2 linked regions of the Sporomusa termitida genome follow. The protein of the gene in region 2 interacts with the protein of the main gene of each other region in a pairwise test. Links are inferred from orthologs where the notes say so. Each region holds a gene or a part of one and is shown on either strand. Other genes may lie near its edges.

What was found.
Region 1: the proteins of rlmB (region 2) and tsaE interact in binary tests that used the Escherichia coli proteins (3 or more experiments, as listed by UniProt). The link is inferred for Sporomusa termitida from one-to-one orthologs.

The regions. Positions count from the first base shown.
Region 1 is NZ_CP036259.1:948,719-952,481, forward strand. The notes cover bases 512-3,462. They hold tsaE (tRNA (adenosine(37)-N6)-threonylcarbamoyltransferase complex ATPase subunit type 1 TsaE), read left to right. Parts: upstream 512-1,715; coding sequence 1,716-2,210; downstream 2,211-3,462. Other genes in these bases: SPTER_RS04250 (sigma 54-interacting transcriptional regulator), read right to left, coding at 512-522; thiL (thiamine-phosphate kinase), read left to right, coding at 702-1,709; tsaB (tRNA (adenosine(37)-N6)-threonylcarbamoyltransferase complex dimerization subunit type 1 TsaB), read left to right, coding at 2,191-2,883; rimI (ribosomal protein S18-alanine N-acetyltransferase), read left to right, coding at 2,885-3,334; SPTER_RS04275 (alpha/beta-type small acid-soluble spore protein), read right to left, coding at 3,460-3,462. Outside these bases: more of SPTER_RS04250, read right to left, coding at 1-511; more of SPTER_RS04275, read right to left, coding at 3,463-3,660. UniProt on the Escherichia coli protein: Required for the formation of a threonylcarbamoyl group on adenosine at position 37 (t(6)A37) in tRNAs that read codons beginning with adenine.
Region 2 is NZ_CP036259.1:27,108-30,677, forward strand. What follows is about bases 437-3,194. They hold rlmB (23S rRNA (guanosine(2251)-2'-O)-methyltransferase RlmB), read left to right. Parts: upstream 437-1,318; coding sequence 1,319-2,071; downstream 2,072-3,194. Other genes in these bases: SPTER_RS00135 (HD-GYP domain-containing protein), read left to right, coding at 437-1,156; SPTER_RS00145 (VanW family protein), read left to right, coding at 2,068-3,194. Also shown: thyX (FAD-dependent thymidylate synthase), read left to right, coding at 1-38; more of SPTER_RS00135, read left to right, coding at 101-436; more of SPTER_RS00145, read left to right, coding at 3,195-3,465; SPTER_RS00150 (NYN domain-containing protein), read left to right, coding at 3,485-3,570. UniProt on the Escherichia coli protein: Specifically methylates the ribose of guanosine 2251 in 23S rRNA.

The DNA of each region.
Region 1 (3,763 bases), 920 kb from region 2 along the record:
ACGGCCGTTTTTATCAATAATAGGACGCCCGCTTGATAAATAATGGCTTTTGGTTTTTTCCAGCATAACCTCACGGTTGTTATAGCGGGTCCCGGCGTGTAGTGCCTCCAGCAGCGGACTGTTGGCAGGAAAGATAGCAGTAAATGCCTGCCCTAACACCTCACTGGCCGGTAAGCGCACAATTTTCTCAGCCGCCGGGTTGTATTGGGTAATACGGCCTGCAAGGTCAATGCCGATAATGCCGTCACTAACGGCGGTCAGTACGGCGTTAAGCTGCTCAGCCCGTTCCTGATGCGGCATGAGATTAATCTCGCTTACTGCTGTTACCAGCTCGATCATACTTAGTTCATGGATAAGCGATTGTTTCCCGAGAGCAGCCAGCGGCTCGATCTCAACATAAATGGTGTTAAGTTCAAGCTCCATGGAGATGATATTGATTTCCCTGGCCGCCAGCGCGCGTGAGATATCAAGGACAAGGCCGAGTCTGTCAATATTGGATATTTTTAAGCGCAGCTTATCCATTTTTAGGCCTCCTGACGTTTGTGTCCATTACCTATGGAATAAATTTGCTGTTTTAACCAGGAATTCCTTTGTTGCGTACAACTTTTTTTTGGTTTGTGGTATACTACCCTTGCAGGAAATGCTTGCCTAAAAGAGAAGTAATTAGGAACATTACGCAGCCATGAAGGTGGTGTTTTCCTGTGGATGAGCTTAGCGATATAGGTGAATTTGGTCTGATTGATTTAATCAAACAGGATACGATCAATGATCACAGCAGTGTGATCGTTGGCATTGGTGATGATGCAGCGGTGGTTTTGCCTGCGCCCCGTCAGCTGCAGTTGCTGACGGCCGATATGCTTGTTGAAACAATCCACTTTGACCTAACGACAACAACGCCCTGGCAGCTTGGCTATAAAGCGATTGCGGTTAATCTGAGTGATATTGCGGCTATGGGGGGCGCCCCCCGGCATGCGGTTGTGTCAGTGGCTTTGCCCCCGTCTATCCCGGTGGAATTTGTTGTTAATCTATATAAAGGCATGAAAGAGATATGCCGTGAGTTTGGCGTCAATATTGTCGGCGGCGATACCGTTGCCAGCCCGCAGGGGCTGGTAATTAATGTGACGGTAACCGGTGAGGTCGAACCGGCTAAGCTGGTGCGCCGTTCCGGGGCCAAGCCCGGTGACCTGGTGGCTGTCACCGGCAAGCTGGGCAGTTCGGCCGCCGGCTTAGCCCTGCTGCAAGCCGGTCAATGGGAGGATGAGGATTTTGCCTGGCCGCTGGTTACGGCCCATCTGACGCCCCGGCCCCAGGTCAGAACCGGCCAGCTGCTGGCAGCCCTTGGCGCTACCAGTATGGACGATATCAGTGACGGACTGGCGAGTGAAGCCCATGAAATAGCTAAGGCCAGTCAGGTCGGGATTAAGCTGTTTGCCGGTCAAATACCGCTGGCACCGGAACTGGCAGCGGCCGCTGCCAGGTTTAACAAACGGGCAACTGACTATGCCCTGTTCGGTGGTGAGGATTTTCAACTGGTGTTTACGATGGAACCAGGCAAATATGAAACACTGTTGGCCCTGCACCCCGACCTGCCGGTGACCAGGGTGGGCGAGGTGGTTGCTGCCGGCGAAGGTGTGACCCTTGTCGACGCAGCAGGCTGTGTGCAAGAACTTAAACCCCGGGGGTTTAATCATTTTCGCCAGGAGGGGTAATACCTTATGCTAGTTATTAAGACCCACTCGCCTGATGAAACTTATGCATTTGGCAAAAATATGGCTAAATTATTAAAATCAGGTGATGTTTTATGTCTGGCCGGTGATTTAGGTGCCGGCAAAACCCTGTTAAGCCAGGGCATTGCTGCCGGTCTGACTGTGTCGGCGCATGTTACCAGTCCGACTTTCACTGTCCTTAATGTATATGAGGGAATAACCGGCAGTGGTCAGGAACTGCCGGTATATCATTTTGATCTTTACCGGCTGCAACACCCGGCTGAACTCGCCGATATCGGCTTTGATTATTATCTTGGGGCTCACGGCATCGCTATTATTGAATGGCCGGACAAATTCCCGGAATTTTTGCCGGCCGAACGACTGTGGCTGACAATTAAGGCCGGTGATGGCCCCAGTGAGCGTATTCTTTGTCTCACGGCTGTGGGGACAAGATATGTAGAGCTTTGTGAGGAGTTGAAACAGATTGCCGATTCTTGCTGTTGATACAGCCACACTTGTGTCCAGTGTTGCCATTGCCACACCGGCTGCATTGGTGGCTGAACTTACTGTTCAGACCCGCAAGACCCATTCTGAACGGTTAATGCCCCATATTGCCAGTCTGCTCACTATGGCAGAAGTTTCGCAAAACAATCTTAAGGCAATTGCCGTAAGTAACGGCCCCGGCTCTTTTACCGGGCTCAGGATTGGTTTGGCCACAGCCAAAGCCCTGGCCTATGCGCTTAATATTCCCGTAATCGGGGTGCCGACTTTAGCCGCAATGGCTTTTGCCTGCCCGGCGCCGGGGGTATTGCTGGCACCGATGCTCGATGCCCAAAAAGGGAATGTATATCTTGGTTTGTACGAATGGTGCAAGGGGGTTATGGCTGAAGTGGAACCGCCGCGGGTTGTGGCTTTTGCTGAGGCCAAGGCCGAGCTGGCGGCTAAGGATAAGCCTGTCCTGCTGCTGGGTGAGGCTGCTGTCATGTACAAAGACGAGATTGAATACCCGGCGCCGCCCCATGTTGTTATGCCCCGGGCCGGCAGTGTGGCAGTTCTGGCCCAGCAGCTGTATGACCAGGGGGTAAGGCATGATGTAGCTGCGCTGGAACCGTTATATATCAGGCGTTCAGAGGCTGAGGAGCTGTGGGAACGGCGGCAATCACAGGAGTGTCGCTGAGATGCCGGAATTAGCTCTGCGGCGCATGCAGAAGGGTGATATTGATGAGGTACTGATTATTGAACAGGAGGCCTTCGCCACGCCCTGGTCACGGGCTGCTTTTGAAGAAGAAATCGGCAATAATGACCTGGCCCATTATCTGGTTATGACTGATGACAGCCGCATTGTGGGCTATGGCGGCTTCTGGCTGGTTATGGATGAAGCCCATGTGACGAACATTGCCTTGTTGCCAGCCTACCAGGGACGAGGCCTGGGCTTGCTTTTACTGGAGAACATGATTCTTGCCGCCAAAGTCAAAGGCGCAGTCAGTATGACGCTTGAGGTCCGCCCCGCCAACACCGCCGCCCGCAAGCTGTATTCACGGCGCGGCTTCATCGAGTGTGGCATTCGCCCCAATTATTACGCCGAACTGGGGGAAGACGCGCTCATTATGTGGCTCGACAAACTATAGGTATAAAAAGAGGAGCCACGGTTAGATTGTGGCCCCAGGGTGATTGTGTAAGATAACATATGCGGGTCCCGGTAAAAAGGTGACAAAATAAGCAGGGCGGCCGTAGCCGCCCTGTGCTTTACAATCTATCGGAGAGTAGATTCATACTGCTCAATCATTTTACGAACCATGTGACCGCCTACGCGACCGCAGTCAGCAGAAGTCATAGTATTCCAGCCTTGGCTGCGAACGCGCTCAGCTATACCTAACTCATTGGCTACTTCCATTTTCATTTGGTCCAGAGCGTTTTCCGCACCAGGATTAACAGGTTTATTTGAGCGTGCCATATATTCGCACCTCCTTTCCCGGACTTTATGTTGTAGTCCTTGGTTTTAATTTGGCTTACTTTCGGAATTTAATACATCATTTACACCATGTAATAATTAGCAG
Region 2 (3,570 bases):
CATGCGGCCGGCTGGCAGGAATTAAATCGCAAAAGTAGAACTCTTACCTAGTACACATATTCAACAAATTATGTGCAATTTTCGCTGGAGGTAATCGACAATGCGGCGTGTGCTTCTGGAGGGTGTCCAGGCAGGTATGCAGTTGGCTCAGCCCGTATACGGGCTAAATGGTCAGGTGGTTTTGAACAGCGGGGTTGAACTGACCGAGTATCATGTTTCTAAATTGTCCGAACTTGATATTAAGTATATCTACATTCAGGGGGAAGCGCTGCTTATCGACCCTGCTGATGAAGCAGCGCAAAGTGCCAGGAATGAGATTGTCCTGAACGCTCATGCGGCGCTGACTGAAGTAAGTGTTGGCAAGTATGTTCAGATGGGGACGGTCAAAGATAAGTTGCTGTCACTTTTAGACGAGTGTTGTATACACAAGGAGATCCAGCCTTTATTTACTGCCATGCAGATGTGCAACGACTATCTGTTTAAACATGCTGTTAATGGTTATTTCTTTGCCACAATGATGGGAATCAGCTGCGGCCTGGAGGGGCAGCGGTTACGGGATCTGGGCCTGGGGGCGCTGCTCCGGGATGTCGGTATGATAACTATTTCCCGTGATATCCTCAATAAGCCGGGCACGCTGACCCCGGAAGAGATGGCGATCGTAAAAAAACATACGGAGAAAGGCTATGAAATTCTGCAGCGTAACTCTGATATCAGCTTAGCGGCTGCCAACTGCGCATTGCAGCATCATGAGCGTTTTGACGGCAGCGGTTATCCCCGTGGCGCCAGTGACAGCTCCATTCATGAGTTTGCTCAGATTGTGGCCATTGCCGACGTATATTGTTCCATGACAGCGACGACCCCTTACCGGAAAGCATTGTCTGTCTATGATGCATTAGCCATTATTCAAAAAGCAGGCGGTACTTACTTCAATCCGGAGTATATTCAGCTGCTCGCTAAAAATGTCGCCCGCTATCCGATGGGGGCTGTAGTCCGGTTGAATAATAAAGCAACGGGGATTATTAAAGACTATGCCGACGAATGCAAGACTAAACCTATTATCAGTATAACTGCAAACGCCGCCGGCGAACGGGTAAGCCAAACTGTTACTATTGATATGACAGCCAACCCTGCATTGTATATTGCCGAGGTTTCTTAAATTAGCTTAATACGGCCGGCAATGGCGGTAGTGCACCTGTTATGGATGTTGAAACTATGAATCAAATCTGTGAATGACTAGAATGGACAACCGGCAGGATTATATTCTGCCGTTTTTTCATAATAATAAGAGACACAAACTTTTCCTTAAGGAGCGATATTGATGTCTAATGACGCAGAAATAATAGCTGGCCGTAATAGCGTTCTGGAAGCGCTGAAAGCCGGCCGGTCACTAAACAAAATTCTAATTGCCAAAGGGGAACGGCAGGGCTCAATCCGCGATATCATTGCTCAGGCCCGGGAACAGGGATTAGTTATACAAGAGACTGAGATTGTTAAGCTTGACCAACTGTCGGCTGGGGTGAGACATCAGGGGGTTGTTGCGCTGGCGGCGCCGGTTGCTTATGTGGAGATGGAGGATATTTTGGCAGCTGCCTATGGGAAAGATGAGCCGCCATTTTTGGTTCTTCTTGATGAATTGGCTGATCCTCACAATGTGGGGGCCATTTTACGCACTGCTGATGCAACCGGTGTTCATGGTGTACTTATCCCCAAACGACGCAGCTGTCCTCTTACGCAAACCGTAGCTAAAACCTCGGCCGGTGCAGTTGAGCATGTACCAGTGGCACGAATCGGCAATGTCTCCCAAACCCTTAAAGCCTTAAAAAAACAGGGCCTTTGGGTAGTAGGTGCCGATATGGACGGAACAAAAGACTATTATGACGCCGACCTTACCGGCCCTGTTGTTATTGTTGTCGGGAGTGAGGGCGAAGGCATGGGGCGGTTAACAAAAGAGGCCTGTGATTATATTGTGCGTATCCCCATGCGGGGCAAGATTGCATCTCTTAATGCATCGGTGGCATGCTCGCTGTTGCTGTACGAAGTCCTTAGACAAAGGGAGCTGAAAACAAAATGAAACACTGGATGGGGATCATTTTGGCAGTGGCCATCATATTAACCGGGATAGCCGCTTTTTGGCTGACCAGGCCGCTGTTTGCCCAGACAGTGTATAGCGGTGTAAGAGTGGCCAACATTGAAGTTGCCGGAAAATCCCGGGATGAAGTGGCGCAAATGCTATCAGTATGGCAAAAAGATCAGGTGGGCCGGCCTATTTTGCTAACTTATGGCAGTGCGACATTTCGTATTGAACCTGAGCATATTGATTATAGCATTGATGCCGAAGCAACAGCCGATGCTGCATGGCAGGTGGGGCGTGAAGGCTCCTGGTGGCAGCGTCTGAAAAAAATTAGCGACGTCCAGGTGGAGGGGTGGTCGACGCCCCTCAAAATCAGGTATAATGAGAATAAGCTTGACACAGTCCTGGAGCAGCTTCAGGAAAATATCAACAAACCGCCGCGCAATGCCACGCTCAGCCTGCATACCGGTGGTATTGTGTCTGAGGTCGAGGGGCAGGAGATTGATGTTGCCGCTCTGAAAAAATTAATGCTGTCGGCGGTTAACCGTTCTGAGACCAATACCATCATCCTGCCGGTAAAACCGGTCTATCCGGAAATTACGGCCGAAGAGCTTGCTAAAAATGGCATAAAAGAACTGGTTGCCGTGTATACAACTGTGTTTAACACCGAAGATGCCAACCGGACAGCTAATGTAAAATTGTCTGCCCAAAAGATAAATGGCAAACTGCTTTATCCCGGACAGGTCTTTTCCTACAACGATACTGTGGGCCCCAGAGAAAAATCACAGGGCTTTAAAGAGGCCATGGAGATTATTAATGGCGAATTTGTACCTGGAATCGGCGGTGGTGTATGTCAGGTTTCATCAACATTATATAACGCTGTACTGCTGGCCGGGCTTAACATTGTGGAACGTACCAACCATTCTAAGCCGCTTGCTTATGTTCCGCTGGGGCGGGATGCAACGGTTGCGTATAATACCCTGGATTTTAAATTTGCCAATAACAGCTCGGCGCCGGTAATGATTATGGCCGAAGCAGAAGGCAACAAACTGAATGTGGGGATATTCGGACAGCGTGCTCTTGATAAAAACATTGATATTGTGACAGTTGACCAGCAGGTGATTCAGCCGGCTACCATAAAAAAAGCCGACCCATCGTTGCCCCCGGGCGAAAACAAGGTTGAAAAACCGGGTAAACCCGGATACTCAGTAACTGTTATCCGGATTATCCGTGATAATAATGGGACAGAACTAAAACGCGAGGTACTATCGCGCGACAAGTATGCCCCTGACAATACCGTGATCAAAACCGGACCGGCCCCAAAACCGGTTCAGGCAGAAACAAAGAGGACTAAGGATACAGACAAACCGTTTGATGCCGGCAGTATGCAATAAGATTGGAGATCTTTTCTCGATGGACTTGTTAATCGTCGATGGTTATAACGTGATTAATGCCTGGCCGGAGTTGAGTATAATAAAAGACAGTTTAGAATATGCCCG